Regions from separate parts of the Paracoccus cavernae genome, predicted to be linked through region 3. Evidence: riboswitches for the same ligand, from Rfam matches in the RefSeq annotation. Region 3 holds a riboswitch; each other region holds the start of a gene.

Region 1 (7,831 bases), on a different contig from region 3:
ACATTTTCAGAGAGGGCGCGATGCAGATCACCCCCTATTTATTCTTTCAGGGCCAATGTGCCGCCGCCATGGCCTTTTACGGCGAAATCTTCGGCACAACCCCTGCCCTGACCCCCTTCGGGCAGATCCCCAGCCACCCCGGCACACCCGCCTTGCGCGCCGAGCAGCAGGAATGGATCATCCACGCGGAGCTGAGATTACCCGACGGCACGACCCTGATGGGCGCCGACAAGCCCGCACAACTCGGCGGCGCACCGCAATCGGGGGTCTCGGTCGCGCTGCGCTTTGGCGACATCGACGAGGCGCGCGCGGTTTTCGAGCAGCTCTCGGATGGCGGCGCGGTCGCGAGCCCCTTCGGCGCGACCTTCTACTCGCCGGGCTGCGGCACGACGCGCGACCGATATGGCACGAGCTGGCTCGTGATGACCACAGAAAGTCGCTGATCGGGTCCAAGCCGTTGATCTTTCCCCTTCCGGCAGGCTAACCCTTGTTGCAACGGACGGAAGGGCTTGAGATGACCAGAATCGATACGTGTTTTGCACAGCTGAAAGAACGCAACCGAAAGGCGTTCGTGGCGTATATGATGGCGTCGGATCCCGATTTCGACACCTCGCTCGCGATCATGCGCGGCCTGCCTGCGGCGGGCGTCGACATCATCGAGCTGGGCGTGCCCTTCACCGATCCCATGGCCGACGGCCCGACCATCCAGCTGGCCGGCCAGCGCGCGCTGGCGGCCGGCGGCAGCCTGAGCCGCACGCTCGATATGGTGCGCGCCTTCCGCAAGGACGACAACGCGACCCCGATCGTTTTGATGGGCTATTACAACACGATCTACGCCCGTCACGGCAGCGTGGACCTGTTCCTGACCGAAGCGGTCGAGGCCGGTGTCGACGGGCTGATCATCGTCGATCTGCCGCCCGAGGAAGACAACGAGCTTTGCCTGCCCGCGCAAAAGGCTGGGATCAACTTCATCCGTCTCGCGACGCCGACCACCGACGACAAGCGCCTGCCGGCCGTTCTCGCGAATACCAGCGGATTCGTCTATTACGTCAGCGTCAACGGGATCACCGGCTCGGCTGCGGCCAATGCCGATGTCGTCGGCCCCGAGGTCGCTCGCATCCGTGCGGCGGCGCATCTGCCGGTCGTCGTGGGCTTCGGGATCTCGACCCCCGATGCGGCCCATGCCATCGCAAGCGTCGCTGACGGCTGCGTCGTCGGCAGCGCCATCGTCAAACTGATCGGCGAGGGACGCCCTGTCCCCGAAGTGCTGGCCTTTGTGGCCTCGCTCGCCGAAGGCGCGCATCGCTAAGCCTTTCGCCGGCCCCGTTGATCGGGGCCGGCCCGCCCTGCGCGCCTTGTAGGGCCACATGACGCCTCGTGACGCCAAACGGACGGAAGGCGCCCGCACCCCTTCCCGCTCACGAAAAAACCGGCCCCGATCAAGAAAACGATTGTCGCCTAGCGGAGCGTCGCGATCCGCGATACGATTTGCGCGATGAACGAACGTATGCGCCCCGTTGATTGCCCCGAACTGCCCAAGCCCCGCAGCTTTTGGCAGCGAATCGCCGATCGTCTGGCGCTATTGGTGGGACTGGGGCCGCGCAAGGCCACCCCGCCTGAACGCTCGGTCGCTTTTACCATTGCCGTGATAGCCCTTGGTGCCAAGCTCGCCAAAGCCGACGGCGCAGTCCAGCGCTCGGAAATTTCGGCCTTCCGCAGGGTTTTCGTGATCCCGCGTTCCGAAGAAAAGAACGCGGCCCGCGTGTTCGACCTCGCCCGTCAGGATGTCGCGGGTTTCGACGGCTGGGCCAGACGGATCGCCAAAATGTTCGAGCCGGGCGATCCGGTGCTGATCGACCTGATCGAGGGGCTTTTCGTCATCGCCGTCGCAGATGGCGAGATGCACGAGGCCGAAATCGTCTTTATCGACGAGGTGGCGCGCATCCTCGGCGTCGCACCCGAACAGGTAGCCACATTGCGCCTGCGTTACGACCCGTCGCAGCAATGCCTGCCCTGCGAGATCCTCGGGATTTCCGCCGATACGCCGCTGCCCGAGGCGCGCAAACGCTGGCGCGATCTCATCCGCGAGGCCCATCCCGACCTCGCCGTCGGGCGCGGCCTTCCGCCCGAGGCGGTCCGTCTGGCCGAAACCCGCACCCGCGCGATCAACGAGGCATGGGAGCAATTCCGCGAGGCCCATCGCCCGCGCAACCTCGTCGAGCCCGCCTGACCGCGCCGGACCGCGGGCCGTTCGGCGCGCCAATGCGGGCAAAGGTTTCCATTCGATACGACGGGGTTATAATGACTCCGATCCGGCCCAGCCGCAGAGGCTTGGCCCTGCAACCGCGAAGATGGCTGATTTACATGAAACTTCTTGCCTCGCCCCTTGTGAAACCGGCGCTTCTGGCGCTGCTGGTTGCCGCTCCTTTGCCGCTTTTCGCCCAAGCTTACGAGCCGCCTGCGGCCGATCAGGACAGCGCGGGCAACGGGAGCGACGAAGGTGATCGCGAAATCGGCAAGACCTTCGAGCGCGGCCTGAACTCGCTGTTTGAGGATCTCTTGCGCGATATCGAGCCGCATATGGAGGCGATCGGCCGCGATCTTGGTGCCAAGGTCAACGAATTCGCGCCGGTCTTCGACGATCTCGGCGCAATGATGGATGATATCGGCAATTACCAAGCGCCCGAACGGCTGGCCAATGGCGACATTCTGATCCGGCGCAAACCCGATGCGCCGCCGCCCCCGCCCCTCAGCGACAAGTTTCAGGAGCTGACCCGCCCCTCGCCCGACATGGACCCCCGCCTCGCCCCCGAGCGCGGGCCCGATCCGTGGCGCAACGCGCCCGAGCCCGCGCCGGCCGTGCCGCAAGGCCAAGGCGGCCAGATCGATCTTTGACGAAAAAGGGCGCCGCGGCGCCCTTTCCTTTTCCCACTCGGGACCGGCCCCTCACCAGTTGGTCGAAAAGCCGATCTGCGCGCTGCGTCCGCGCCAGCCGTAGCCCCAAGCCTCTTTGGTTTCGGTATCGAAGACGTTCTCGACCCGCGCCACCAACTTGACGCGATCGTTGAGCGCATAATCGCCATAGAGGTCGAGCGTGGTGAAATCGGGCAGCTCTGCCGTGGTTCCGCCAACCCAGCCCTGCGGCGCATAGACGCCCGCGACATGGCGCAGATCCGCCCCGACCGTGCCTTGACCGTGCTGGTAGCTTGCGCCGAGAACCGCCTCGTGACGCGGGATATAGACCGCGCGCGCACCATCGGACTGGTCGACATCGATATAGCTATAGCTACCGCGCAGACTGAAATTGTCGCGCAACGCGTAGCTGCCGGCTATCTCGACGCCGCGCCGGACGGTATCTCCGGCCACATTGACCGAGCAAAAGCCGGTGGCGCAGCTTCCCGACGAAATCATATCGGTCAGCTTCTCGCGAAAGAGCGTGACATCAACCTGCCCGCGCCCGTCGGCGGTTTCGGCGGCAAGGCCGATATCGATGCTGCGGTTCACCTCGGGCGACAGATCGGGGTTGCCGACGCTCCAGCCCGGATAGCCGAAGAGCTCGGTAAAGGTCGGGTTGGTCATGCCGGCCCCCGCCGAGGCATGGAGCCGCAGGCCATTGCCGAAATCCTTGGAGAGGCCGAGGTTCCAGCTGGTGAAATCGCGAAAACCCTTGTTGTTGTCGCGCCGGATGCCCGCCTGCACGTCCAGCCCGTTGCCGTAAAAGCCGCGATATTCCAGCGCGACGGAATCGGTGCTTTTCTCCTGCGCGGCAATGCCGGTCGCGCTCTCGCTCCAGCGGATCTGCTCGGCCATGATGTTGAGCAGATGATTGGCCGCCTCGACCTCCACCCCGTCGAGCGAAAGGCTCGCGCGGTATTTCAGCGCCCGCGTCACGCCGAGCATCTGAACGGGAAAATCACCGGGGAAATCCTGCGCGTAACGGCTGCGCTCGTAGCTCAGCCGATGGGTCAGGCGGCCGTCGAGCGTATCGAATTCCGCGAAAACCTGCCCGATCCGTTCGTCGCGCTTGCTGTTGAGGTCACGGATATCCTGCATGTAATCGGCCTCGCCGGTCGCGAGGTAGTCGGAATTGTCGTAGCCGTAGGTCTCGCGCGCCTGGGACTGGGTCAGCCCGAACCGCAGCGTCTCGGTCGCTTGCCAATCGCCCGAAAGCGTCAGGCTGCGGCGGCGCGAGCCGTCCTTTTCGCCGCCCTTGCCCGAGGCGTCATAGCCGTGATCGTCGCGCGCGCCGTAAGACAGGCTGACCCCGCCCTGCGCACCGCGCGCATAGGCAAAGGCCGAGGCGTCATAGCCGTCGCCGACCATGGCGCGGATCTCTCCGCCCGTCCCCGGTTCGGTGCTGCGCCGCGTGATGATGTTGACGACACCGGCAGAGGCGCGCGAGCCGAAGAAGACCGATTGCGGGCCGCGCAGGATCTCGAGCCGCTCGACCTCGCCGATGCCCATGCCCGAGAGGATGAAGGCCTCGCCGCCGCCGCGCGCCTCGACGCCGTCGACCAGCACGAGCGTGTGGTTCGCCGGAGCGCCGCGCATCCGGATCGAGCCGAAGCTGAGGCCGGTTTCGCTGACCGACACCCCCGGAAGTCCGGTCAGCGCCGCGCGCAACGAAGGCGTGGCGCGGCTGCGCATCTCTTCGCCTTCGACGATGCTATAGGCGCGCCCGTAAGCATCCGTGGCGATGGGCGAGAGGCCGCCGTCGATGGTCACGGTATCGAGCAGCACCGGCGAGGCGGCGTCCTGCGCGACGCCAGCCAGCGGAAAAGCGGTCGAAAGCGCGGCCAAAGCGGCCAGGCCGGTCAGGTTGCGGGGATGGCGTGATCTGGTTTTCACGGCGGAATCCTTGCGTCATCCGGAGCGTTCTCCGGAAGGGATGAAAAGATGTCTTCGGACGGAAAACCGCCGCAGACGGGTGAGGTTGGTCACCGCTGCGGTCAATCCGCTTCGCAGGTCCGCCCCGGACCCCGAATGGGTGATCGCGCCGGCAGGTCTCCTGACTCGCGGGTCAAAGCATCAGACCTGCCTTCCCGGTTGCCCAGTGGCGTGTCGGCCGTCGCTCGCCGCTTACAGTTGCGGGGGCAGTTGCGGGATCTCACCGCATTCCCTTTTCATCCGGATGTTCCGGAACCGTAGCCGCACCAATTAGCCGCGCTGCCCGCCGCCGGTCAAGGCCGCAGCCTGTCAGATGTGCGCGCGGCAGCGGTCGCCAAAAGAAAACCCGCCGCATGGATGCGGCGGGTTTCTATGCATTCAGGCTTTGGAAAAAGCCTCAGCCGTGGTTCTGGCGGTTCTCGATCAGATCCTCGACCACCGAAGGATCGGCCAAAGTCGAGATATCGCCCAAAGCACCGAAATCGTTCTCGGCGATCTTGCGCAGGATGCGGCGCATGATTTTGCCCGAGCGGGTTTTCGGCAGGCCCGGTGCCCACTGGATGAGATCGGGCTTGGCGATCGGACCGATCTCGGTGCGCACCCATGTTTCAAGCTCTTTGCGCAGATCGTCCGAGGGCTCGATCCCGTTCATCAGCGTGACATAGGCATAGATCCCCTGCCCCTTGAGGCTATGGGGGTAGCCGACCACAGCGGCCTCGGCGACCTTCACATGGGCGACCAGCGCGGATTCGACTTCGGCCGTGCCCATGCGGTGGCCCGAGACGTTGATCACGTCGTCGACGCGGCCGGTGATCCAGTAATAGCCGTCCTCGTCGCGGCGGCAGCCGTCGCCGGTGAAATAGGTGCCGGGATATTGCTGGAAATAGGTCTCCATGAAGCGTTCGTGATCGCCCCAGATCGTGCGCATCTGGCCGGGCCAGCTGTCCGAGAAGCACAGGACGCCCTCGACCCCGTTACCTTCTTGTACGGCAGCAGTCGCGGCATCGAGAACGACCGGCTTCACCCCGAAGAAGGGCAGCGTCGCCGAACCGGGCTTGGTGTCGATCGCGCCCGGAAGCGAGGTGATCATATGGCCGCCGGTCTCGGTCTGCCAGAAGGTGTCGACGATCGGGCAGCGGCCTTTGCCGACGTGCTTGTCGTACCAGACCCATGCCTCGGGGTTGATCGGCTCGCCGACCGTGCCCAGCACACGCAGGCTGGTGAGGTCGTATTTGTCGACCCATTCCGGCCCCTGCCCCATGAGCGAACGGATCGCGGTCGGGGCGGTATAGAACTGGTTGACCTTGTGCTTTTCGCAAACCGCCCAGAACCGGCCCGGATCGGGGAAGTTCGGCACGCCCTCGAACATCAGCGTCGTGCCGCCGTTGGCAAGCGGGCCATAGACGATATAGCTGTGGCCGGTGACCCAGCCCACATCGGCCGTGCACCAATAGACGTCGCCGTCCTTGTAGTCGAAGACCATCTGATGGGTCATCGCCGCATAGCACAGATAGCCGCCGCTGCTATGGACGACGCCCTTGGGCTTGCCGGTCGAACCCGAGGTATACAGGATGAAAAGCGGATCCTCGGCATTCATCGGCCGCGGCGGGCAATCGGGCGCGACCTCTTTCATCTGGGCCAGCACATCGACATCGCGGCCCTGGACCCAGGTGGTCTGGTCGCCGGTATGTTTGACGACAAGGCAGCGCACGCGGTCCGAGCAATGCAGCAGCGCTGCATCGGCATTCGACTTCAAGGGCGTGCGGCGGCCGCCCCTCGGGGCGGTGTCGCAGGTAATCACGACTTTCGCGCCGCAATCGTTGATGCGGTTGGCGAGGGCATCGGGCGAGAAGCCCGCGAAGACCACCGAATGGACCGCGCCGATCCGCGCACAAGCGAGCATGGCATAGGCCGCCTCGGGGATCATCGGCAGATAGATCACCACGCGGTCGCCGCGCATCACGCCCTGGCTCAGCAGCACATTGGCGAAACGGTTCACGCTTTCGGAGAGCTCGCCATAGCTGATGTGGCGTGCGGGTGCCGAGGGATCATCGGGCTCGAAGATGATCGCGGTCTGGTTGGCGCGGCTCGGCAGATGGCGGTCGATGCAGTTGACCGCGACGTTGAGAACCCCGTCCTCGAACCATTTGATCGAGACCTTGCCCATGGTGAAATCGGTATTCTTCACCTTGGTATAGGGTGTGACCCAATCCAGCCGCTTGCCCTCGCGCCCCCAGAACGCATCCGGATCATTCATCGATTCCGCATAGAGGCGCGCGTAATCCTCGGGCTTCACGATCGCATTCTCGAATCCGGACGGAATGGGGTGTCGGGAAACGGCTTCAACTGACATGGGTGCACTCCTCTCGTTGTCCCCTCCGCTCGACGCTCCCCCTCCTCAGGGTCCGACGCGCCGCTACGGACGGTTTCACGCAAGGTAAGCCGGATTGCAGGCGATGGTAAACCGGATTTGGACTAAAGTCCTGTGCCGCAAGGGAAGGAAGGCCCAAGCGCGCAGCGGCCGGCGGTTCCAAGGAAATCGGCCCCGACGGATTTCGCCGCCGGAGCCCTCATTTCTCCCCCGGATCAGCACCCTAGACCAAAGCGCCTAGTTTGCGACATCGACCCTGACCCTGACCGAGACGGTCCCCTTCACCGCCGTCGACCAGTTCAGCGCGATCGAGCGCTTGTCGGTTCCGATCTGCGTCTGGACCCAGGGCATTTCCGTCACCCGCGCATTCGAGGCATTGGTGATCGCGGTCTCGGCGATGACCGACTCGATTTTCTGGGCCCAGCCGTTGAAGGGCAGCGCCGCCCCCGCAACCATCACCCAGCGGTTCGAGGCGGTGTTTTGCTGCAGGGTCAGATCGACGGGATTGGCGACATAGGTGTTCACGCCGTTGAACATGTTGCCTTGAAATTGCAGGTTGCGCATCCGGCTGTA
Region 2 (7,831 bases), on a different contig from region 3:
GGCCGTGTCGAGGGCAGCTATCTTCACGGGTTGTTTGCCGATGACGGTTTCCGCGCGGCCTATCTCGGCGGCTTCGGTGCGGTCTCGGATCTGGCCTATGACGCCAAAATCGACGCGGTTCTTGATGCTTTGGCCGACCATCTCGAGAGCCATCTCGCTCTGGACCGCATGCTCGCGCTGGCGGGAGTGGAACCTTAACCGCACCCCAGATGCAGGGCGAGCGGCCGGTCATGGAGCGGGGCAAAGCACGCGACCGTTCGGGCGTGATCGGCCGCGAGCTGGCGCAACAGGCAGCGCAGCATCAGACGCGGCGCCTTGCGGAACTCGGCTCTCTCGGGTGCGGCGCCGCTCAGGATCAGGTCCCGCAACTCGTGCTGTTGCGCGCGATAGGCATGGCCGAAATGCTCGGCAAAAGGATGGGGGCCGAGGCTCGCGCGTTTCGCGGCGGCAATGCCCGCAAGCGCGAAACCTTCCGGCAGTTGCAGATGGCGCGGGAGGAGCTCGGGGCCGGTCGCGCCGCATTTGAGCAGGATCAGGCCGAAATTGCACGATGCGGGCAGGCTTGAAATCGTCTCGTAGGCCTGAACGCGGTAATCGCGGTCAACCGGAAAGGGCGGGGTTTGCAGCGTGAGGGCCGACAGCGCGGGGCCGGTCGCGAAGCTCCAGCCGCATTGCGCCAAACGATCGGCCAGCGCCCCTGTCAGAGGCGCCGGCCTGAGTTGCGAGAGGCTTTCCGCCACGGCTCAGGCGGTGCGTTTGGGCAGGACCAGCGTGAAAAGGACCAGCCCGAGAACGACCCAGCCCACGAGGCCCACGCCCAAGGCGCGGCTCGCGAATTCCGAGGCGAGTTCCGGCGGAGCGGGACCTTCGAACACATGGACCGCCGGTGCGCCGATCACATGGGGGGCCGCGATCAGGGCGATGGCCGGAGCCCATGCCCGCCAGCTTGTGCCGAAAGCGATGAGCCAGAGCCCGAGGCCGGAGGCGAGCACGGTCGCACCCCACCAGAGCTGGCGTTGGCCGAGATCGGCGGCGGACATGCCCGGCAGCTCGGGTGCAAGTCCCAAGGCGGGGAGGAATTGCACCGCGAGAAAGCCCGCAAGGCCCCAAAGCATCCCGTCGCGCGGCCGCAGGTTTTGGCCGCGACCCAATGCGATCAGCAGAACGGCAAGGCCGAGCAGCCCATATCCCGCATAGATCAGGATCGAGAACAAGACCGTCAGCGCGTCGCGCTTGAGGTCAATGCCGCCGGACACCCCTTCATCAGCCGCGGGGGCTGCTGTCGGCGCGGTTTGGTCCGCAGCGTGGTCGGCCGCATGGTCATGGGGCTGCGCCCCGTCCTCTGCCTCGCCGTGGTGGTGGGGCGCGGCGCTTGCGAAATGGACGCGCTCGCCACCCTCGTAAAGCTCGGCGTGCAAAAGCACCGGCTGGACAAGCCACAGCTGCAACAGGGCGGCAATCAGCCCTGCAGCAGCGCCAGCGATCAAGGCGCTGGACAAAGATTTCAGATCCATGTGCGGTTAGTGGCAGGGATAGCCGGCCGCATGGCGCAGGTCATGGGCCGCATCATGCAAGGTTTCGGATTGGGCAATGCCCGAGAGGAAAACGAGGCCCAAACCAAGGACCGTGGCCAGAATGATCGTGGCCCGCGGGCTCGATTGTTCGGCGGAAGTTACGGCATTTGCCGTTGCGATCATACGCGACATGTCAGCTCCTTTCCGTCACACCCGACGGAGGTTGATTGATCGTCAGAGATCGGTCTCCTGACTCGCGGATCATCATGCTCGCGGCCTTCCCAGTGCGTGGCACCAGTGGCTTTCTCGCTGCATTCTCCGCTCACAGTCGCGGGGGCGGTCGGGTTCGAAACCCAGTTCCCATGTTGCAAGCAACATCTCTGACCAAGCGACTATGTGGCGGTCGCTGTCCGGTTGCAAGCCTTATGCCGTCGAAGGCGGGCATTTGCTCTGGTGCTCTCGGGAGGCACAAATGAAAACTCCGGCCGCAGCGGGCCGGAGCAAGATCTTGCGCGGTGGGCGTTCTCAGCCCGAGATCGCGTTCAGCCCGAGGAAGATGATCGCCGACAGCACCGCGGCGGCGGGCAGGGTCACGACCCAGGCGGTCGCGATCGTCGTGACATGGGTGCGGCGCACCAGTTTGCGGCGGCGGCGCTCTTCGGGGCCGAGCTGGTCTTCGACCGGCATGGCGACGCGGGCCTTGCGCAGGCGGCGCTCGGCATCCCATTCGCGGAAGAAACCCACGCCGAAAATCGCGCCGACCGCGATATGGGTCGAGCTGACCGGCAGGCCCATGCCGCTTGCCACGATCACCGTCAGCGCCGCCGAAAGCGCGACGCAGAAGGCGCGCATCGGGTTGAGCTTGGTGATCTGGCTTCCGACCATGCGGATCAGTTTCGGACCGAAGAGGAACAGTCCGAACGAGATCCCGAAGGCCCCGATGAGCATGACCCACAGCGGGATGCTGACGTTTTCCGTGACCGCACCCGATTGGGCCGCCTCGACGATGGCGGCCAACGGGCCGACGGCATTGGCGACATCGTTCGCACCATGAGCAAAGCTCAGCATCGCGGCCGAGACGACGAGCGGGATGCCGAAAAGCGGCTTGAGCGATTTGTTGCGGTTCTCCGCGCCTTCGGACTGGCGACGGATCACGGGGATCATGATCAGCCAGGTCGCGATGCCGATGCCGAGGCCGATCAGCAGGCTGCCCGTCAGCGTGACCTCGATCAGCTGGCGCAGGCCCTTGAGAGCGAGATAGCTCGAGAAGGTGCCCGCCATGATCCCGACCAGAACCGGCACCCACAGGCGCGCGGCGGCGATCTTGTCGTCGCGGTAGACGATCTGGGATTTGATGAACCACAGGAAGGCGGCCGCAATCGCGCCGCCAAGCAGGGGCGAGATCACCCAGCTTGCCGCGATGGTGGTGACATTGCCCCAGTTCACCGCGCCGAAACCGGCAGCCGCGATGCCTGCGCCCATGACGCCGCCCACCACCGAATGCGTGGTCGAGACCGGCGCGCCGATCCAGGTCGCAAGGTTCACCCAAAGCGCCGAAGACAGCAGCGCCGCCATCATTGCCCAGATGAAGGTCGCCTGCGTGCCGATGCTTTCGGGCGCGACGATGCCGCGCGAGATCGTGGTGACGACATCGCCGCCCGCAATCAGCGCACCCGCGCTTTCAAAGACCGCCGCGATGATGATCGCGCCGCCCATGGTCAGCGCATTGGCCCCGACTGCCGGACCCATATTGTTGGCCACGTCGTTGGCGCCGATATTGAGCGCCATATAGGCCCCGAAGATCGCCGCGACGACGACGATCATCACATTGTTGGAATGCCCCAGAAGGACCGCTGCGACCAATCCGGCCAGCAGGATGAAGACAAAGGCGATCCCCGGCGCGACGAGCGGGCGGGAGATATAGCCGGTCGCCACTTCCAGGTTCGAGAACCGGCCCAGATCGCGGTCGAGCGTCTCGAGGTGACGGGCTTCTAAATCGTTTTGGGCCATGGCCTACTCGTTGTTTGGTCGCAGGTCCGTAAGCCGAGATCAGCCACAGTTCAACCTTCCCTTTGGAAACGGCGCAACGTCAGGGCGAGTTTGCGCGCTTTCGGCACCGGAGAGGGGCGGGAAGTTTCGCGGCGGGAACGGCCGGAAAAAAGGCGGGCGGCTGCGGTTGTTTTGGGGAAAGACGTTCTGCGGGAAAACGGAATGCTCTGGTGACCGCGGCAATCTAGCGCAGAATGCTGCGGTCGAGAACATGATCCTTTGCAGTTCCGCCTCGCGCGGTCTGGGCCGCGGTCTGGGCGCGGTCTGCCTGCAGCCTGTCGTCCCCTTTAGTGGCCGCAATCGCGGCTTGCATTGTAGAGCGCGGGCCTGTCTCTTTCGCCTAAGCCGGCCCCGCGCCGGAACGACTGCCCTCCGCCGGCGTTGTTTGGCGTTGCAGGAGGGTTAACCTTTGTGAAAAAGACCACGCAACAGTTTAATCAGGAACGGGATTTTGTGATGACAATCCGCCATCAGCTTCTTGCCACTCTGTCGGTCGCGGCGCTTGCGATCTCTGCCGGTACCGGCTGGAGCCAATCCGAAAACGCCGCGCGCGCCGCTCTGGAGGCCGCCCAGGCTGCAGCGGATGCCGCTGCGGAAGCTGCCGATGCCGCGACCGACGATGCCGTGGCGGCCGTCGAGGTGGCGGTTGCCGCGAGCGGTCAGGCACAATGCGGCCCCTCCATTGCGGGCCCGTGGCTGGGCGCTTCGGCAGAGGAATCGGATATTTCCTCGGTCGACGAGCCGCTTCAGGCGCGCTTTCTCGACGAAGAGAACAATATCTTCGGCTTCCGCGTGACGGACGGGAATCAGAGGATCCGCATCGAGGCGCGTTCCAATGCCGACGGCGACCCCTCGGTCACGTTGCTCGACAGCGAGGGCAACGAGATCGGCAGCAATGACGATATGGAAAATTCGCTCAATTCGCTGCTCGAGATCAATGTCGCGCAGGGCGATTACTGTCTGCGCATGGGCGAGCTGCGCGATACGGTCGATGTGACCGTGCAAGTCGGCCGCGACGGCCAGCAGCCCTTGATGGAAAGCACTGCGCTGACCTGTTCCCCCGACACCGAGGCCGAGGCTTTCGCAGCCGAATCCCTCGAGCTGGCACTGGCCAAGGGCGAGATCACGTCGGCAGGCAGTGCCGAGCGCAACCGCTATCTGCGCTTCACGCTTGACAAGGCTTCGCCGGTCTCGCTGCGCGCGCTCGGCGACGGCAGTGTCGATCCGCAGATCGCGCTGTTCGACCAAAGCGGCCAGCGCATCGCGATCAACGACGATGCCGACGGTCGCAACTCGCGCCTCGACTTCTCGCCGGTTCTCGAAGCAGGGCGTTACTGCATCGGCGTCGGTGCGGTGAATGGCGGCGCGCAGGGCACGATCACGGTCTCGGCCAAGACGCTCGATCCGCAGGAATACATCCGTCGCGCCGCCGCGCGCGGCGAGCTGCCGCCGGTCGACGACAGCTATCCGGTCGCGCCGCTTGTGTTCAAGCGCACCCAGGGCGAGGTCATCCTTCAGGGCAGCTCGGCCAATTGGTTCGGTTTCGAACTCTCCGAGCCGACCTTGATCGGGATCCGCACGCTGGGTTCGCCCTCGGGCGTCGATACCAAGCTGGTGCTTTTTGATGCCTCGGGCCGCGTGGTGCAGGAAAACGACGATTCAGACGACGGCCGCAATGCGCGCATTCTGCCGGTTCTGCTGGCTCCGGGCAGCTACAAGCTGGCGCTGACCGATATTTCGGTGCTCGACCAGATCGGCGCGCCTTTGCGTCCGGTGGTCATCCTCGCCGAGAAATATGTCGCGGTCGACGACTGATCACGCGGCGGTTTCGCGAGAATAGACGAGAAGCGGCGCGGTTTTCGCGCCGCTTTTCTTTTGGCCCGGCTGTGCCGTGCCCTAGCCGCATTTCGAATAGCCGCAATTGAGGCAGGTCATGCAGCCCTCCGCCATATGCATTCCGGGCTGGCCGCAATTGGGGCAAAGCGGCCCGAGGGGCTGCGTCATCACCGCGCCTTCGGCGTCGGGCGGGTTTTCGCGGGGCAAAGCCTTCGGATCGGATTTGAGCGCCATGCCTTCGCCCGCCAGAAAGCCGGTCGCGATCATATGGCGTTCGATCACCGAGCCGATGGCGGCGAGGATCGAGGGCACATAACGCCCCTCGATCCATGCGCCGCCGCGCGGATCGAAGACGGCTTTGAGCTCTTCGACGACGAATGACACATCGCCTCCGCGCCGGAACACCGCCGAGATCATCCGCGTCAGCCCTACCGTCCAGGCGAAATGCTCCATGTTCTTGGAGTTGATGAAAACCTCGAAGGGGCGCAGCCGGCCGTCCTGCACCACATCGTTGATCGTGATGTAGATCGCATGTTCCGAACCGGGGAATTTAAGCTTGTAGGTCGCGCCTTCAAGGCTGGCGGGCCGGTCGAGCGGGCGGGTCAGGTCGGGGGCGGGTGGCATAGTTGCCTTGGCCACGGCGGGCGTATCGGCGAGCGAGAGCACCGATCCCGTCACCGCATTCGGGCGATAGGTGGTACAGCCCTTGCAGCCCTGATCCCATGCCGCGAGATAGACGGTCTCGAAATCACCGAAGGCGATATCTTCGGGGCAGTTGATGGTTTTTGAAATCGAGCTGTCGACCCATTCCTGCGCTGCCGCCTGCATCGCGACATGATCAAGCGGCGACAGGGTCTGGGCATTGACGAAATGCGCGGGCAGGGGGGCATCGCCGTGGATCTCGTGCCAAAGGCGGATGGCGTAATCCTCGACCTCCTCTTCGCGGCGGCTGCCGTCCTTTTGCAGCACTTTGCGGCGGTAGCTATAGGCAAAAACCGGCTCGATCCCCGAACTGACATTGCCGGCATAAAGCGAGATGGTGCCCGTCGGCGCGATCGAGGTCAAAAGCGCGTTGCGGATGCCGTTTTCGCGCACCGCCGCGCGGATGTCGTCATCCATTCGCGACATGAACCCCGAGGCGAGAAAGGCTTCGGCGTCGAATAGCGGAAAGGCACCTTTTTCACGCGCCAGATCGCTGGACGCCAGATAGGCCGCCCGCGCGATCGCCTTCATCCAAAGGCGGGTCTGGTCGGCGGCGTCATCCGCGCCGTAACGCAGCCCCACCATCATCAGCGCATCGGCAAGCCCTGTGACCCCGAGCCCGATGCGGCGCTTGGCGCGGGCCTCGGCCTCTTGTTGGGGCAGGGGAAAGCGGCTGGCGTCAACGACATTGTCCATCATCCGCACCGCCACCCGCACCAGATCATCCAGCGCCGCCGGATCAAGAGCGGCATCGGGGGTGAACGGGTTCGCAACCAGCCGCGTAAGGTTGATCGAGCCCAGCAGGCAGGCGCCATAGGGCGGCAAGGGCTGTTCGCCGCAGGGGTTCGTCGCGGAAATCGTCTCGGCGTAATGGAGGTTGTTTTGCTGGTTGATGCGGTCGATGAAGATCACGCCCGGCTCGGCATAATCATAGGTCGCGCGCATGATCTTTTCCCAAAGCTCGCGGGCGCGGATGCTGCGGAAAACCGCGCCGCCAAAGCGCAGATCCCAAGGCGCATCCGCGCGCACCGCCTCCATGAAGGCATCCGTGACGAGAACCGAGAGGTTGAACATCCTCAGCCGGTTCTTGTCCTGTTTCGCGGTGATGAAATCCTCGATATCGGGGTGGTCGCAGCGCATCGTGGCCATCATCGCCCCGCGCCGAGAGCCTGCCGACATGATCGTGCGGCACATCGCATCCCAGACATCCATGAAGGACAGGGGACCCGAGGCATCGGCGGCAACCCCTTTGACCGCCGCGCCGCGCGGGCGGATGGTCGAGAAATCGTAACCGATCCCGCCGCCCTGCTGCATGGTCAGAGCGGCCTCTTTGAGCATGTCGAAAATCCCCGCCATGCTGTCGGGGATCGTGCCCATGACGAAACAGTTGAACAGCGTCACCGAGCGGTCCGTCCCCGCGCCCGCCATGATGCGGCCTGCGGGCAGGAATTTGAAATCCGAGAGCGCGGCGTAAAAGCGGTCCTCCCAGAGGGCGGGGTCTTTCTCTATCCGCGCGAGATCGCGGGCAATGCGTCGCCAGCTATCCTCGACGCTCAGATCGAGCGGCGTGCCGTCGGCCGCCTTCAGGCGGTATTTCATATCCCAGATCTGTTCGGCGATAGGGGCGGGGAAGCGGCTCATCGGCGGTCTCCTTGACGCGCTCCGTTTGAGGCGGGGCAGTGTCAAGATAGGCCAATCGCGCGCTTTTTTCTACCTGTGCTCTTGGGCCG
Region 3 (7,831 bases):
TGCGCCAAAGCATTGTGCCGACCGCCTTCTGGTGGCTGTCGCTGGCGGGTGGCGCGACGCTTCTGGCCTATGCGGTCTGGCGGCGCGATCCGGTCTTCATCATCGGGCAAGCAAGCGGGCTGCTCGTCTATATCCGCAATCTGATGCTGATCCGCCAAACCGGCCGCACCACTGCGCTTGCGGCAGGCGACGGAAGCGCCGCATGAGGCTGTCCGTTCTTTCCGCCACGCTGCTGTTCGCGCTCGGCCTGCTGGTTCTGGTGCTGCTGCGCCCGCTGATGCCCATCGACGAGACCCGCTATGTCGCCGCCGCATGGGAGATGCATCAGGGCGGCTCGCTTTTCGTGCCCCATCTCAACGGCGAGCTTTACGGGCACAAACCGCCCCTGCTGTTCTGGCTGATCAATCTGGTCTGGCTTTTCACCGGCCCGAGCGGTCTGGCCGCACGCCTTGTCGCGCCCGCTTTCGCCGTCGGCGGCGTCGCCCTGACAGGGCTGCTGGCGCGCAGGCTCTGGCCGGGCGAGCCGGAGCGCGCGGGCATTGCGGCACTGATCCTCGCCTGCTCGCCGGTGTTTTTGTTCTTCGGCTCGACCACGATGTTCGACACCATTCTGGCGGTCTCGACCCTGCTTGCGATGCTGGCGCTATGGCAAGCGGCGCAAGAGCCCGACCTCGCGGGCGGCACGGCGTCGGGCCGCCGGAGCTGGCTGCTTCTGGGGGCGGCGATCGCTTTGGGCGTCTACGGCAAGGGGCCGGTGATCTTTCTCCATGTGCTGCCTGTCGCGCTGACCATGCCGCTTTGGGCCCCCGCGCCGAGAGCGCCTGTGAGCAAATGGTTTCGCGGGCTGGCGCTCGCCCTTGGCGTGGCGATCGTGCTGGTCGCGCTGTGGCTTCTTCCGGCGCTGGTCATCGGCGGCGAGCCCTACCAGATCGAGGTCCTCTGGCGGCAAAGTGCGGGGCGCATGGCGTCGAGCTTTGCGCATCAACGGCCGGTCTGGTTCTATCTGGCCTTGCTGCCGATGCTGATCTGGCCCTTCGGCTGGACCCGCTCGGGGCTGGGCGCACTGGCGCCGCGCGCCCTTGCCGCCCGACCCGAGACCCGTTTCCTGACCATCTGGTTTCTCGGCGCGCTCATCGCCTTTTCGGCAATCAGCGGCAAACAAACCCATTACCTGCTGCCCGAAATACCCGCTCTGGCCCTGCTGCTCGCGCGCGGCCCCGCCCAAAGACAATGGACAAGCCGCGATCTGTGGCTGGCACTGCCGCTTGCGGGCCTTGCCCTCGGGCTGGTGGCGGCGGGCCTGCGTCTGGTGCCTGCGCTCGAGGCGCTCGATTTCCGCCAGCCGCTCTGGGCGGCCGCCTTGGGGCTCTTGTGCCTCGGAGCGGGCATCTGGGGCTTTTTGCGCCTGCGCTCTGGGCTGATCGGGCTGGGGGCATTGGCGCTTTCTTTCGTGATCGCGCTGCATCTCGCGGCCAGCCCGTTGCTCTTTGCGCGCTACGACCTGACCCCGCTCGGCGCAGCGCTTGCGCCCTACCGTGATGCAGGCATCGCCATCACCGACGGCACCTATCACGCCCAGCTCAACTTCGCCGCGCGGCTCGACCATCCCGTCGCCCGTCCGACCACGCCCGAGGCCGTCGCCGACTGGGCCGCGAGCCACCCCGGCGGCGTCCTGCTCGACCTTTCGGGCGCACAGATCGCGGGCCTGCATCCGGTCGCGCGCCTTCCCTACCGCAGCGACACCTACACCCTCTTCCAACCCAACGAGGTCACACCATGACTTTCGACATCTCCATCGTCCTGCCCGCCAAAAACGAGGCCGGCAATATCGAGGCCCTGCTTCTCGACATCTCGCGCGTCATGGCCGATGCCGATCACGAAATCATCGTCGTGGATGATGCATCGACCGACCAGACCCGTGATGTTCTTGCGCGGCTCAGACGGCGGATGCCGCAGCTACGGGTGGTCTGCCACCAAAGCTCCTGCGGGCAATCGGCGGCGATCCGCAGCGGCATTCTGGCCGCCAAAGGCCGCATCATCGCAACCTTGGATGCCGACGGACAAAACCCGCCCGAGAACCTGCCGGACCTGCTGCGCCCCCTGCTCGATGCCCCCGCGGGCGACCGTATCGGGCTTGTGCAGGGCCAGCGGGTCGGGCGCAAGGATACACGTTCGAAACGATGGGCCTCGAAGCTCGCGAACCGCATTCGCGGCGGGCTTTTGGGCGACGGGGTCAGCGACAGCGGCTGCGGGCTCAAGGCATTCCCGCGCGAGGTCTATCTGAATCTCGCCTTCTTCGACCATATCCACCGCTTCATGCCCGCCATGATCAAACGCGAGGGGTGGACGGTCGTGACCGTACCCGTCACCCATGCCGAACGGGCCTCGGGGCGCTCGAACTACAACAATTTCCAGCGCGCGCGGGTGGGTGCGGTCGATCTTTTGGGCGTGGCATGGCTGATGCGCCGCCGCCGCTTGCCGGTCGTGCGCGATCTGCCGATGTCCGCGGGGCTAGACGCGCCGGCGCGCAGCACCGCCTCCAGCGGCCACAACCCCGCCTTCGGGCAATCCACAACCGTGGAGGCCGCGCTGTGAGAGTTCTGATCACCGGAGCGGCAGGTTTCATCGGCGCGACGCTCGCACGGCTTTTGCTGCGCGAGGGCTGCGAAGTGGTCGGGGTCGACGATCACAACGCCTATTACGACCCCGCCCTCAAGGCCGCGCGCGAGGCGCAGCTTCTGGCCAGCCCGAATTATCTCTCGATCCGCGCCAAGATCGAAACCCCCGGCCTGCTGCGCGACCTTTTCGCGGCCAACAAGCCCGATGTGGTCGTCCATCTCGCGGCTCAGGCCGGCGTGCGCCATTCGATCACCCATCCCGAGACCTATCTCGCCTCGAACCTGCAAGGCAGCTACGAGCTGCTTGAAGCGGCCCGCGCCCATCCCCCGCGCCATATGCTGATGGCATCAAGCAGCTCGGTCTATGGCGGCAATGCCCAAATGCCCTACCGCGAGACCGACAAGACCGATCTGCCCCTGTCCTTCTATGCCGCGACCAAGAAGTCCAACGAGATGATGGCGCATTCCTACGCCGGCCTCTTTGCGCTGCCGATCACGATGTTCCGCTTCTTCACGGTTTACGGCCCTTGGGGGCGGCCGGATATGGCGCCGCATCTCTTTACCTCGGCGCTGTTCGAGGGGCGCGCGATCAAGCTGTTCAACCACGGTCACATGATGCGCGATTTCACCTTCGTCGACGATCTGGTTGCCTCGATCCGCGCGCTGATGGATGCGGTCCCGCCTGCGCCGAATGCGGCCAGCCGCGGGCCTGCCGCGGAATTCGACAGCCTCTCGCCCTGCGCGCCCTGGCGCGTGGTCAATATCGGCAACGGCCAGCCCGTCCCGCTGATGGGCTTTGTGCGCGCGCTCGAGGCGGCCTCGGGGCGCGAGGCCCTGTTCGAGATGCTGCCGATGCAGCCCGGCGACGTCGAGGCGACATGGGCCGACACCACCTTGCTCGGGCATCTGACCGGCACGGTGAACCGCACCGATATCCGCGAGGGTGCGGCGCGTTATGTCGGCTGGTTTCGCGATTACTACGCTCAGGACAAGGCCATGACGCCAGTTTGGCAGCCGGCCCATCAGGCGGCCATCCGCAACCCGCCCTCGCGCGATTGGCAACGCCCCCTCTCCTGAGGCCGCGCAAGGGATTTACCCAAAGGCGCCGTTCGGGCTATGTTTCGCGGGTCTGGTGCCCGCGCGATCGGCCGGGAGAATCGGGAATGCGGCGAACATCCGCAACGTGCCCAACGCTGTAAGGTGGACGGGCGGCATGGTCACTGGCGCAAGCCGGGAAGGCGCCGCGACCGGATGAAACCAAGTCAGAAGACCGGCCAGACGGCATAGACTGCGCCATGCGGACGATGGCGCGCTCGCAGGTCTGTCAGACGAGGGACGTCATGCAACCAAACCGCCCCCCTTCGGGTCACAACACGGCGAATTCCGACCAAACGGCACATAGCCCGTCGGACCATCCCGAACCCGCGCGGCCCTTTTCGCAGGCCGAGCGCGCGGCGATCTACCGCGCCATCAACGAGCGGCGCGACGTGCGCAGCCAGTTTCTGCCCGACCCCATCGCCCCCGAGGTCCTGCGCCGCCTGCTCGAAGCCGCCCATGCCGCGCCCTCGGTCGGGCTGATGCAGCCGTGGAACTTCCTCATCATCGAAAGCACCGCCGTCCGCCAGCAGATCCGCGCCGCTTTCGAGACCGCCAATCACGAAGCCGAAGACATGTTCGACGGCCGGAAACGGCAGCTTTATTCCGAGCTGAAACTGCAAGGCATCACCGATGCGCCAGTCAATCTGTGCATCACCTGCGACCGCGATCGCGGCGGCAAGGTCGTTCTCGGGCGCACCCACAACCGCGACACCGATCTTTATTCGACGGTCTGCGCGGTCCAGAATCTGTGGCTGGCAGCGCGGGCCGAGGGGATCGGCGTCGGCTGGGTCAGCATCTTTCACGATGCCGATCTGCGCCGCATCCTGAACCTGCCTCACCATGTCGTGCCGGTGGCCTATCTCTGCCTCGGCCATGTCGCCGAGTTGTACGAGCAGCCCGAGTTGCAGGCGCGCGGCTGGGCCGAACGCCGCGTTCTGGACGATCTCATCCTGCACGAGCGTTGGCCCGACGAAGAGACCGCGCCGCAAAACCGCGAAAGCTGACCGCAGAGAGGGCCGGAGGGCTAGGCCGAGAACAAACCCGAAGGGGGCCGACCCGAAGGCGGGAATTGACCCTGCTTTCGGGCCGCCCTATCGATGGGCGGCGCAGAGATCACGCGCCTGTCTCCTTTCCGCTTCGGGACTCCCAGATGACCTTTGCCAACGGCCGAACCACGCTTGCCATTCCCGGCCCCTCGCCCCTGCCCGACCGCGTTTTGCGCGCGATGGCGCGGCCCTCGCCCGATATCTATTCGGGCGAATTGCCCGCGCTCAACCTCCGGCTCATGGCGGGGCTCAAGCGTTTGGCGGGCACGCGGGCGCATCTCGCCGCCTATATCGGCAACGGCCATGCCGGATGGGAGGCCGCGATTGCCAATCTCTTCCACCGCGGCGAACGAGCGCTGGTCCTGACCTCGGGCCATTTCGGCCACGGTTGGGCGCGCGCGGCGCAGGCGATGGGGGTCGAGGTCGAGATCATGGATTTCGCCGCCCGCGCCGCCGATCCCGCGCAACTGGCGGAAAGGCTGGCTGCCGACAAGGACCATCTCATCAAGGCCGTGCTGGTCTGCCATATCGACACGGCAACCTCGGTTCAGGCCGATCTGATGGCGCTGAAAGCCGCGATCGGGGATCATCCCGCGCTGTTTGCGGTGGATGCGATCGCCTCGCTCGGATGTGCAGAGCTCTGTATGGATGATTGGGGAATCGATGTGCTGGTCTCGGCCAGCCAGAAAGGGCTGATGTCTCCGCCCGGCGCGGCATTCGTGTGGTTCTCGGAACGCGCGAAAGCCATGGGTCCAAGCGATATGGCCACGCCTTACTGGAACTGGCACGCCCGCGCCGAAGCGACCGAGTTGTGGCAATTCTGGGACGGCACCGCGCCGGTCCAGATGATCTATGCCGCGAACGAGGCGCTGACGATGATCCTCGACGAGGAAAGCCTCCCCGCCGTCTGGGCGCGCCACGAGGGCCTCGCCCGCGCGGTCTGGGCCGCTTTCGAGGCATGGGGCAAGGACGGATCGGGGATCACTTTGACCGTGGCGGAACCGTCCGAGCGGGCGCGTTCGGTCACGGCGGCGACCCTGCCGCGCGCCGATGAGCTACGGGCATGGTGCGACCAGAAGGCGGGGCTGGTGCTGGGCCTCGGTCTGGGCGCGGAGGATGCCGCCAATGCGCTGCGCGTCGCCCATATGGGCCATGCCAACGCCCACCAGATCCTCGGCACGCTGGCCGTGATGGAGGCGGGCATGACCGCGCTTGCCATCCCGCATGGCGCGGGCGCGATCGAGGCCGCGGCGCGGGTCATCGCCGAACGCGCCTGAGCCCATTCGCCGATTAAGCAAATGCGGACGGGTCGCGCCTTGCGGTGCGACCCGTTGCGGTTTTCACGTGAAGCAAAGCCTTCAGGCGGCGGCGTGGGGCAGGATCCAGATCCCCTCGGCCGGCACGGTATTGACCGCCAGCGCGCAGCCGTAGGCCTCGGAAAGGCGCTGGTTGGTCAGCACTTCGGCGGGAGTGCCCTGAGCTACGACCAGCCCCGCTGTGACCAAAGCGATACGGTCGGCAAACATGGCGGTCAGGTTCAGGTCATGCATGACCGCGACCACCCCGCCGCCGCGTCTGGCGTAATCGGCGGCCAGCCGCATCACCGTAAGCTGATGCGCGATATCGAGGCTGCTGACCGGCTCGTCGAGAAACAGCCAGCGCGGCCCCTCTTCGCCCAGAGGCTGCCAGACCTGCACCAGAACGCGGGCAAGCTGGACGCGCTGCTGCTCTCCGCCCGAAAGCTGCTGGTAATAGCGACCGGCGAAACCGCCTAGATCGACCCGCTCCAGCGCGCGAAGGATCAGCGTATCCGCCTCGGGACCGCGCGCCTGCGAGCCCAGACGCACGACCTCGGCCACGGTGAAGGGAAAAGACAAAGCCGTCGCCTGCGGCAGAACGCCCCTGATCCGCGCGAGGGTTTCGGGCGGGGTCTTGGCGATCTTGTGGCCGTTCAGCGTGACCTCGCCGCGGCAGGGCAGCTCGCCGGTCAGCGCGCGCATCAAGGTGGTCTTGCCCGAGCCGTTCGGCCCGACGATGGCGGTGAACTGGCCCGCCTCGGCGCGGAAATCGGCACCGTGCAGGATTTCCTTGCGCCCGAGGCTGAGGTGGATGGTTTGGGCGATCAGGCTCATAGGTCGACAATCCCGCGGTTGTGCAGAAGGATCCACAAGAAGACCGGCCCGCCCAGAATCGCGGTGATGATCCCGATCGGCAGTTCGGCCGGCGCGATGATCGTGCGGCTGACGATATCGGCAAGGATCAGCATGGTCGCGCCCAGAAGGCCCGAGTTGATCAGCAGCCAGCGGTGATCCGGCCCCGTTGCAAGCCGCAGAAGATGCGGCACGACGATGCCCACGAAACCGATCCCGCCCGAGGCCGCAACCGCCGCCCCCGTCGAGGCGGCAACCGTCAGGATCGACAGGTTTTTGACCTTCTGGACGCGGATGCCGATATGGCCCGCGGCAGCCTCGCCCAAAGCCAGACCGTTGAGCCCGCGCGCCAGCAGCGGCGCAAAGGCCAAAGCCGCGCAGATCACCGGCGCGGCCGCCATGACCTTGAGCCAGTTCGACCCCGCCAGCGAGCCCAGACCCCAGAAGGTCAGATCGCGCAATTGGCTGTCGTCGGCGATATAAACGAGCACGCCCGAAATCGCGCCGGTCAGCGCGCCGAGCACGATCCCCGCCAGAAGCATGGTCGCAATCGAGGTCCGCCCGCTGCGCGTCGCGATCCGGTAAAGCACCATCATCGAGACCCAGCCGCCGACAAAGGCCGCGACCGGCACCAGATACCAGCCGAAAAACCCCGAGACCGCCGCAGGCAGCATCCCCGCCAGAACGATCGCCGAGATCGCCCCGAGCGAAGCTCCCGCGCTGACCCCCACCAGACCGGGATCGGCCAGCGGGTTGCGGAAAAGCCCCTGCATCACCGCGCCCGACACCGCGAGCGCAGCCCCGACCAGAATGCCCATGATCAGCCGCGGCAGGCGGATATCGAGGATGACGATCCGGTCCTGCAGGGCAATCTCTCGCCCAGCCAGAAGATCGCCGAGAAAGCGCGACAGCGATGTCC
Region 4 (7,831 bases), on a different contig from region 3:
CGCGAGATGGGGCCGCCACAATTCGAGCGCCGCCGCCGAGCGCGTATTGCCCATTGCTGCCGCCATCGCCGGAACGCGGGGGTCGTTCAACGTGCAGATGACCGCATTCTCCGCCGGAAGCCGCGCCCGCGTGATCCCTTCGGAGACCATGCGCGCATCGCAAAGCACCGGTGCGCCCGCCTTGAGCGCCGCCGCTGCCGCCGCGCCGAAACCGGGGGTGAAGGCGATCTCGCGCTCGATCCCGACCAGCCCTGAAGCATGGATCATGCGCACCGCGGCGCGTTCCTCGATCGGGGGAAAACGCGCCAGATCGGCCTCGGCGCGGATGATCGCGAAGGATTGGTCATAGATCGTCTGACCGTTGGTTTCATAGCTGTGGAGCATGGTATTATCCGCTGGGGGAAAGGGTAAAAGGACGGGGGGCGCGGGGTCGGAGGTCGCGAATGCGAAGCCCGCAGGGCTGGCGGTCAGAACCAGGCCGGCCCTTTTGCCGCCACCCGCACAATGTTTGGCGCAGCCCGAGACAAGGAGGCTCTCCCCGCGCCCGAGCGTCGCCGCCAGCCGTCGGGCCAGCCCCCGCGTCGGTGCATGGGCCTGCGCACAGGCGGGCGCGCCGACACAGGCCTGAACGCGGGCCAGCGGCGCGTCGGGGGTAGAGATCAGCGCGGGATGATCGAGCTTTCGTCCAAGTGCGATCATGCGCCAAGGGGTCAGGACGATCGGGCCGGTTTCGGCGGCCAGAGCAAGCAGATCGGCATCCAGCGCCCCGAAGGCCGCAGCATGAAGAACGCTGTCGCCAAAGCGGCCGGCTTGGGGCGTGATTGCAAGAACCGGCGAAAGGCTTTCGTCCAAGGTCGTGCCTTGAGTGTCAAAGCTCTCGGTTATCGCGCCCGGCCAGTCGCGCATCCTGCCGCGGCCCGAACTGATGCCGTTTGCGCAAAAGGCGCTCAGGATGGCCGAAAGATGCCCTGCCAGATCGGCGCGGTTGGTGGGAATGCCCTGCGCGCGGCCATCGATGCGCAGCAAAAGCCGCGTCTCGCCCTGCCTATCGGGCGGTCTCGCGGCGCGTTCGAGACGCAGATCGGCGGGGCAATCGGCCAGCAGCCGCGCGGCACCGCAGTCGATGACGAGCCCGAATTTCGCGGGCAGATCGGGAAAGGCCGCAAGAACCGCCGCGCAGTCGCGGGCGAGCCCCCCGGGGTCGGAGCCATCCTCCTGCCCGAGCTGCGGCGCGATGGTGATCGCCGCAAGCGCGCCGCCCTGCGCCAGTCCGATGCGGTCCAAAGCCGCGCCTGCCTCGGCGAGACGGTCCCTGGCGATGCCGCGCAATTGCAGCGCGCCGCGGTTGGTCAGATCGAGTTGCCCGTTGCCCAGTTCCCGCGCAACCGCAGCGATCGCCGCGGCCTGTTGCGCCGTCAGGATGCCGCCGAAGGGTTTGAGCCGCAAAAGCCAGCCGTCGCCGCTTTCCATCGGGCGGCCCGGCGCGGGGCACCAGCCCTTGACGATATAGCCCCGATCAGGCGGGCGTACGGTCATCGTCGCCTCCGTCGATCATGGCCAGAACGGCATTATGGCGACTGTTCCAATGGCCCGAGCGGCGCAGATCGCGCAAAATCTCCATCATTCGCGCCAAAGCCTGCGGGTTCTCGCGCGACATGAAATCCGCAACGTGATCGTCGAGCAGGGTCGCGCCGGCGAAAGCGTCGAAAAGATGCGGCGGCACCCGACCGGTCAGCCGCGCGAAAGCCGCGAGGTGATCGAGCGAGGCGGCAATCTCGCCCGCGCCCCGCGCACCGTGGCGCAGCATCGAGCCGATCCATTGCGGCGAGGCCGCGCGGCTATGGATGATACGGGCAAGCTCCACGCCGATCTCGCGCAAGGTCACGCGGTCCTCGCGGGTGTTGTCGAGATGATAAAGCGCGGCATCATGGTCGAGCAGGCGCAGCGCGGCGGAAATCCCGCCGATATGGGCGGCGTAATCCTCGGCCATCAGCAGGTCGGTTTCGGGTAGATCCTGACTGTGCAGATGCGCCGAAAGCCCGCCCAAAGCAGCGCGCAGACCGGCGGCATCGGGGATCGCACCGCCTTGGCCGTCATGGCGGAAAGCCCCGTTTTCGAGCCATGCCGCGCCGATGCGTTCGGGGCTTTCGTCAAGCGCGATCCCCGTGCCGTAGACCCCGTCCCTCGGGCCGAAGACCCGCGCGGTGCTCGTGCCGTAAGGATTGTCGGCAGGCGTCTCGATCCCGTTTTCCACGCGGGCGGCCAACATTCTGGCCCCGAGCGTGAAAAGCTGGATCAGCACCGGAAAACTGTCGCGAAACAGACCTGATATCTTGAGGATGCAGCCGATCCGCGGACGCCCCAGCAACGAGAGCGGCACGACCTCCAGCCCTGTCACCCGACCCGTGCCCGCATCGCGCAACACCGAAAGCCCCGCCAGCGCCAGCGCCATCGCGAAATCCTCGCCGCCTGTGCGCATCGTGGCCGAACCCCAGAGATCGATCATCACCGATTGCGGCCAGTCGCCGTGATCTTGCAGATAGCTGCGGATGAACTCCTCGGCCATGGCGCGTCCCTTGGCCTCGGCCTCGGGCGAGGGCAGGGCGCGGGGATCGACCGCGTAAAGGTTGCGGCCCGTGGGGGCGACATCGCGCGCGCCGCGCCACGGGCTGCCCGACGGGCCGGGCGCGACATGGCGGCCCGCCAAAGCGCGGGCAAGCCCCTCGACCTCGCCCTCGGCCGCGCCCCAGATATGGAGCCCGTCGGTATAGCGGCTTTCCTTGAGCTCGCAGACGAAACGGTCGAGCGAGCCGAGCGCTTCGGGCGCTGCCGCAGGATCAAGCCCGAGTTCGGCGAAAAGGCCTAAGGCCTCGGCCTCGTCGCGGATCATGTCGGCCAAGCGGTCGCGGCGCGCGGGATCGATGCCGTCGGCCAAGGCATAGCGGTCGAGCATCTGCTCGAGGCTGACGAATTTCTCCGGCAGCTGCGCGGGTTTGAGCGGCGGGGGCATATGGCCGAGCGTCAGCGCGCCCAGCCGGCGGCGCGCCTGTGCGGCTTCGCCCGGATCGTTGACGATGAAGGGATAGATCACCGGCAGCGCGCCGGTCAGCGCCTCGGGCCAGCAAGTCCGAGACTGCGCGACGGCCTTGCCCGGCAGCCATTCGAGCGTGCCATGCGCCCCGAGATGGAGGATCGCTTTCACGCGGGTCGCAAGCCAAAGATAGAAGGCGACATAGGCATGGCGGGGCGGGGCGGAGAGGTCGTGATAGCCGCTCTCGCGATCCGCGATCCGGCCGCGCTCGGGCTGGAGCGCGACGAGATGCGAACCCTGCGCCACGGCGTGGAAATGGACCGCGCCGCCGTGGATCTGTGGGTCCTCCTCGGGCGTGCCCCAATGGTCGCGGAGCGATTTGCGCAGCTCTTTGGGTAGTCGGGCCAAGGCTTTGCGGTAGTCGGCGAGCGGCCAGTGCAGGGTGCGGTTGCGCAAAAGGGGTGCGAGTGCCTCGGGCTCTTCGCCCAAACCACGCAAGATCGCCTCCGCCGAAAGCGTGGCATCGAGGCCGACCGCATGGGCATCCAGCCACGGCTTGCCCGGATAGGTCGAAAGCACCAAAGCCAGTGCGGGCGCAGGCGCAGGTGCGGGCTCGGGTTGCAATGCGCACCAGCCCAGCACCCGCGCGGCCAACGCCGCGATCCGGTCGGGCAGCGGGTGGTGGCGGGGGAGCGCGATTTGCAGATCGGGGTCATGGCGTCCTGCCTCTTTGACCGAGATGATCTGCGCGGGAACGCGGCCGTCGACCTCGGGCAGAACGACATGCATCGCCATATCGGCCGGCGACAGGCCGCGGCTGCTCTCGGCCCAAAGACGCGCCTCGGCGGTCGACAGTACCGCCTGGAAAACCGGCGGGCCGGAGCGGAGGGCACAATCGGGATCGCCGCTCGAGAAGGCGGTGGTATTGACCACGGCAAGCGGCGGATTTTCGGCAAAAGCCGCATGCAGGAAGCGCTGCGCTTCTGCCGATTTCAGCGAGGGCAGGAAGATCCCCTGCGCCGTGACGCCTTTGGCCGCGAAAGCCGCGATCAGCGCATGGATCGGGGCGATGTCGCCCGCAAGGAGCCACGCGCGGTAGAAGGGAATGGCGATCCAGCCTTGCGCCCTCTTCGTGGCGGAGCTTTGCGGGTCCAGCCAGCCCGCTTCGGGCAAGGGTTCGGGCAAAGGCTGGGCGAGGGGATCGGTCTCGGCCGCGAACTCTCCACCCGCCAAAAGCCGCAGCGCGGCGGCTGCCGCCTCGACCCCGCCGATCGCGCAAAGCCGGTTCAGCCGGTGCCACAGGGCGGCATCGACATTCGACAGGCCCATCAGCCCCGCATCCACGCCCCCGTCGCCGCGCAAAAGCACTAGCCGGATGCCGCGACGGCGGGCGAGATCCTGCAGGGCCATGACTCCGTGGGGCCAATAGCTCTGCCCGCCCAGAAGCCGCACCAGAATGGCGCGTGCGCCCGAAAGCGTGGCCTCGATATACTGATCGACCGAGACCGGATGCGTCAGCCGTGCCAGCGGCGCGAGGCGAAGCGGGGGCAGATGCTCCCGCCCGTCGTGCCAAGCCTGGGCAAAGGCCCCAAGATCGCTGTCGGAAAAGGACAACACGGCAAGATCCGCGGGGCTTTGCCCGAGATCTTGCGGCGTGGCGCTTTCTTCAAGCCCGCCCTTTTCGCGAAAGACGACATGCATCAGCCGACAAGCACCTTGCGGATGGCGGCGGGGTCGATGTCGTGATGCTCGGCGATCACCACGAGCTGCGAATGGCGCGGACCCCGCCACGGCTGGTCGTATTGGTGGCGCACCCGCGCTCCGACGGCCTGCACCAAAAGCCGCATCGGCTTGCCCGCAACCGCGACATGACCTTTGACACGCAGGATATGCTGCTCGCGGGCAAGGCGCTCGATGCGGGCGGCCAGATCGGCGGGATCGGTGATCTCGGGGAGATCGACCACGATGCTTTCGAAATCCTCGTGTTCGTGATCGTCGGCCCCGTCGTGATGCGAGGGGCGCGCGGCCAGATCGTCCTCGGCCTTGGCCTCGAGCCCGAGGATCACGCGCGGATCGATCACACCTTCGCTGATCTCGATCACCGGCAGGCTGCGCTGGGCGATCGCGGCAAGGCGGGTGCGGGCTGCGGCTTTGACCGCCTCGCTTGCGAGATCGGCTTTGGTCAAAAGCACGATATCGGCGCAGTTGACCTGATCCTCGAAAACCTCGGCCAGCGGGCTGTCGTGACCGGAGCCTTCGGTCTCGCCCTCGTCAAAGGCGCCTGCGGCCAAGGCCTCGCTGTCGGCCAAAGCGATCACCCCGTCGACGGTAATGCGCGAGCGGATCGCAGGCCAGTCGAAGGCCTTGAGGAGAGGCTTGGGCAGAGCCAGGCCCGAGGTCTCGATCAGGATGTGGTCGGGCGGCTCGGGCAGGGCCAGAAGTTGCTCCATCGCGGGCAGGAAGTCGTCGGCAACCGTGCAGCAGATGCAGCCGTTCGCCAGTTCGAGGATGTTGTTTTCGGGGCAATCGCTGCTGGCGCAGGATTTCAGGATCTCGCCGTCGACGCCGGCTGTGCCGAATTCGTTGACCAGAACCGCCAGCCTTTTGCCGCCGGCATTGCCGATCAGATGGCGGATCAGCGTGGTTTTCCCCGCGCCGAGAAAGCCCGTGATCACGGTAACGGGGGTTTTGGCGAGAGTTCGGGTGCGGGTTTCGGCAACAGTGCCGGAAAGCGGGGCGGTCGTCGGAAAAGTCATGCCGGATCCTTTGCGGGGCTGGGCGCAAGCGGGGTTGCAATAAGGGAGGGGGCGGGAAGCGGCGGGATGCGCGCGACGGTATTCTTGCGAAAGAGTGCCGAGCGTTCGCGCCACGGCACGATCCCGTCTTCGCTGTCGCGGTATTGGCGCGCCATGGTGGCGACCTCGCCGGCGTCGTCGGGGGCAAGGCCGCCCTGAACATAGCTCCATGCGCCGGGGCGGCTCAGCGCGACGGCGCAGCCCTCGGCGCAGGCCTGAAGGCAGGAGGCGGGGACGATGCGGATGCCTTCGGGCAGGTCTCCTGCCGCGACCGCCGCCAAAAGGCGCGCGCCGGGCACGATGCCGTCCTCGGGCACGGGCTGGCCCATGCGGCAGGTCTGGCAGATGTACAGCGTGGTTTCCACAAGCGCCCCTTCGGTTTTGCGAAAGGGCGGGCGGAGGGGGCAAGGGCGGGTGGTCCGATGCCATCCATCCGCGGCACACCCCGTCCGCATCATTGGTTATCTCGCAAAGGCAGGTCTCCCGGCTTGCGGATCTGGGCACGGGGCCCGCGCTTCTCCTGCCTTCCCGGGACAGGCCCAGTGGCGGTGGAGAAGCTCTCCGGTCACGGTCGCGGGGGCGGCTGCACTCGGGCCTTCGGACGCGCGTTTGACGCGGCGCTGTCGGGCTTGGTGCATTCCCTCTTAGCCTGTGTCGCCACAGGAACCATTGCCCGCCCTTGATGCCGCCAAGCCGCGCGCCAAGTCAAGCCGCGTTCGGGTTGCCGATTGGTGCCGGTGGTGTCGGGCCCGCATTCCGCCCCCGCCGGACCAGCGCTGCGGGCTTGCCAGAGGGGCGCGTGCCGGACTAGGCAGAAAGGCGAATCCCTCTCCGGCCAAGGCCGGAACGTTGCGGCAAACCCGTCCGGAAAAGGTTGATACTCGACATGATGAATGACGCGCAACATGCGGAAAAAATGCAAAAAATCAAAGCTGCAAAGGATCGCGTCAACGAGGAGCGTCAAGGCGAGAAGGGCCTGATCATCGTTCATACCGGCGCGGGCAAAGGCAAGTCATCCTCGGCTTTCGGCATGGTCATGCGCGCCATCGCCCACGAGATGCCCTGCGCCGTCGTCCAATTCATCAAAGGCAGCCGCGAGACCGGCGAGCGCCGCCTGCTGACCACCCATTTCCCGCATCTGTGCCAGTTCCACACGATGGGCGAAGGCTTCACTTGGGAGGTTCAGGACCGCGCCCGCGACATTGCTGCGGCGCAGGCGGGTTGGGAGAAAGCCAAATCCCTGATCCGCGATCCGGCGATCCGGTTTGTGCTACTCGACGAGATCAATATCGCCTTGCGCAACGACTACCTTGATCCGGCCGAGGTCTGCGCCTTCCTGCGCGACGAAAAGCCTGCGATGACGCATGTCGTGCTGACCGGCCGCAATGCCAAGCCCGAGCTGGTCGAACTGGCCGATCTCGTGACCGAAATGGCGCTGGTGAAACATCCGTGGCGGGCGGGGATCAAGGGGCAGGCGGGGATCGAATTCTGATGCCCGCGCTGATGATCCAAGGCACCGGCTCGAATGTCGGGAAGTCGCTGATCGTCGCGGGGATCTGCCGCGCCTTGCGCCGCCGCGGGCTTTCGGTCGCGCCGTTCAAGCCGCAAAACATGTCGAACAATGCCGCCGTGACCGCCGATGGCGGCGAGATCGGGCGGGCGCAGGCGCTGCAGGCGCGCGCGGCGGGGCTTGCGCCCCACAGCGACATGAACCCCGTCCTTTTGAAGCCGGAAAGCGAGATGGGCGCGCAGGTGATCGTGCAGGGCAAGCGGCTCGGTGCTTTTCGCGCGCGCGATTACTGGGGGATGAAGGCCGATCTGATGGCGGCGGTGCTCGAAAGCTTTCGCCGCCTCGAAGCCGCCCATGACATCGTGATCGTCGAGGGCGCGGGCAGCGCGTCGGAAGTCAATCTGCGGGCGAGCGATATCGCCAATATGGGGTTTGCCCAAGCTGTGGGCCTGCCGGTTTTTCTTGTCGGCGACATTGATCGCGGCGGGGTGATCG

The links. Region 3 has a riboswitch for cobalamin ahead of bluB (5,6-dimethylbenzimidazole synthase). Riboswitches for the same ligand answer to the same signal wherever they lie in the genome.
Region 1: it holds a riboswitch for cobalamin, as region 3 does, so the genes downstream of both, ACFFUC_RS09175 (TonB-dependent receptor plug domain-containing protein) here and bluB (5,6-dimethylbenzimidazole synthase) in region 3, are expected to answer to the same signal.
Region 2: it holds a riboswitch for cobalamin, as region 3 does, so the genes downstream of both, ACFFUC_RS04645 (CbtB domain-containing protein) here and bluB (5,6-dimethylbenzimidazole synthase) in region 3, are expected to answer to the same signal.
Region 4: it holds a riboswitch for cobalamin, as region 3 does, so the genes downstream of both, ACFFUC_RS04620 (DUF1636 domain-containing protein) here and bluB (5,6-dimethylbenzimidazole synthase) in region 3, are expected to answer to the same signal.

The regions. Positions count from the first base shown of each region.
Region 1 is NZ_JBHMDZ010000010.1:34,536-42,366, forward strand. It holds gene ACFFUC_RS09155 (VOC family protein) at 21-443, shown strand; gene trpA (tryptophan synthase subunit alpha) at 515-1,309, shown strand; gene ACFFUC_RS09165 (TerB family tellurite resistance protein) at 1,496-2,230, shown strand; gene ACFFUC_RS09170 (hypothetical protein) at 2,365-2,895, shown strand; gene ACFFUC_RS09175 (TonB-dependent receptor plug domain-containing protein) at 2,947-4,848, opposite strand; cobalamin riboswitch at 4,982-5,162, opposite strand; gene acs (acetate--CoA ligase) at 5,285-7,240, opposite strand; gene ACFFUC_RS09185 (hypothetical protein) at 7,496-7,831, opposite strand, start outside.
Region 2 is NZ_JBHMDZ010000002.1:207,607-215,437, forward strand. It holds gene ACFFUC_RS04630 (cobyric acid synthase) at 1-198, shown strand, start outside; gene ACFFUC_RS04635 (hypothetical protein) at 195-740, opposite strand; gene ACFFUC_RS04640 (CbtA family protein) at 744-1,514, opposite strand; gene ACFFUC_RS04645 (CbtB domain-containing protein) at 1,521-1,706, opposite strand; cobalamin riboswitch at 1,737-1,911, opposite strand; gene ACFFUC_RS04650 (inorganic phosphate transporter) at 2,040-3,524, opposite strand; gene ACFFUC_RS04655 (DVUA0089 family protein) at 4,020-5,378, shown strand; gene ACFFUC_RS04660 (adenosylcobalamin-dependent ribonucleoside-diphosphate reductase) at 5,460-7,742, opposite strand.
Region 3 is NZ_JBHMDZ010000001.1:342,964-350,794, forward strand. It holds gene ACFFUC_RS01730 (lipid-A-disaccharide synthase N-terminal domain-containing protein) at 1-206, shown strand, start outside; gene ACFFUC_RS01735 (ArnT family glycosyltransferase) at 203-1,780, shown strand; gene ACFFUC_RS01740 (glycosyltransferase family 2 protein) at 1,777-2,595, shown strand; gene ACFFUC_RS01745 (NAD-dependent epimerase/dehydratase family protein) at 2,592-3,695, shown strand; cobalamin riboswitch at 3,732-3,911, shown strand; gene bluB (5,6-dimethylbenzimidazole synthase) at 3,959-4,720, shown strand; gene ACFFUC_RS01755 (pyridoxal-phosphate-dependent aminotransferase family protein) at 4,867-6,039, shown strand; gene ACFFUC_RS01760 (heme ABC transporter ATP-binding protein) at 6,121-6,894, opposite strand; gene ACFFUC_RS01765 (FecCD family ABC transporter permease) at 6,891-7,831, opposite strand, start outside.
Region 4 is NZ_JBHMDZ010000002.1:199,012-206,842, forward strand. It holds gene ACFFUC_RS04600 (precorrin-8X methylmutase) at 1-384, opposite strand, end outside; partial or broken gene ACFFUC_RS04605 (ferredoxin-like domain-containing protein) at 1,291-1,536, opposite strand; gene cobN (cobaltochelatase subunit CobN) at 1,517-4,732, opposite strand; gene cobW (cobalamin biosynthesis protein CobW) at 4,732-5,787, opposite strand; gene ACFFUC_RS04620 (DUF1636 domain-containing protein) at 5,784-6,191, opposite strand; cobalamin riboswitch at 6,283-6,512, opposite strand; gene cobO (cob(I)yrinic acid a,c-diamide adenosyltransferase) at 6,713-7,318, shown strand; gene ACFFUC_RS04630 (cobyric acid synthase) at 7,318-7,831, shown strand, end outside.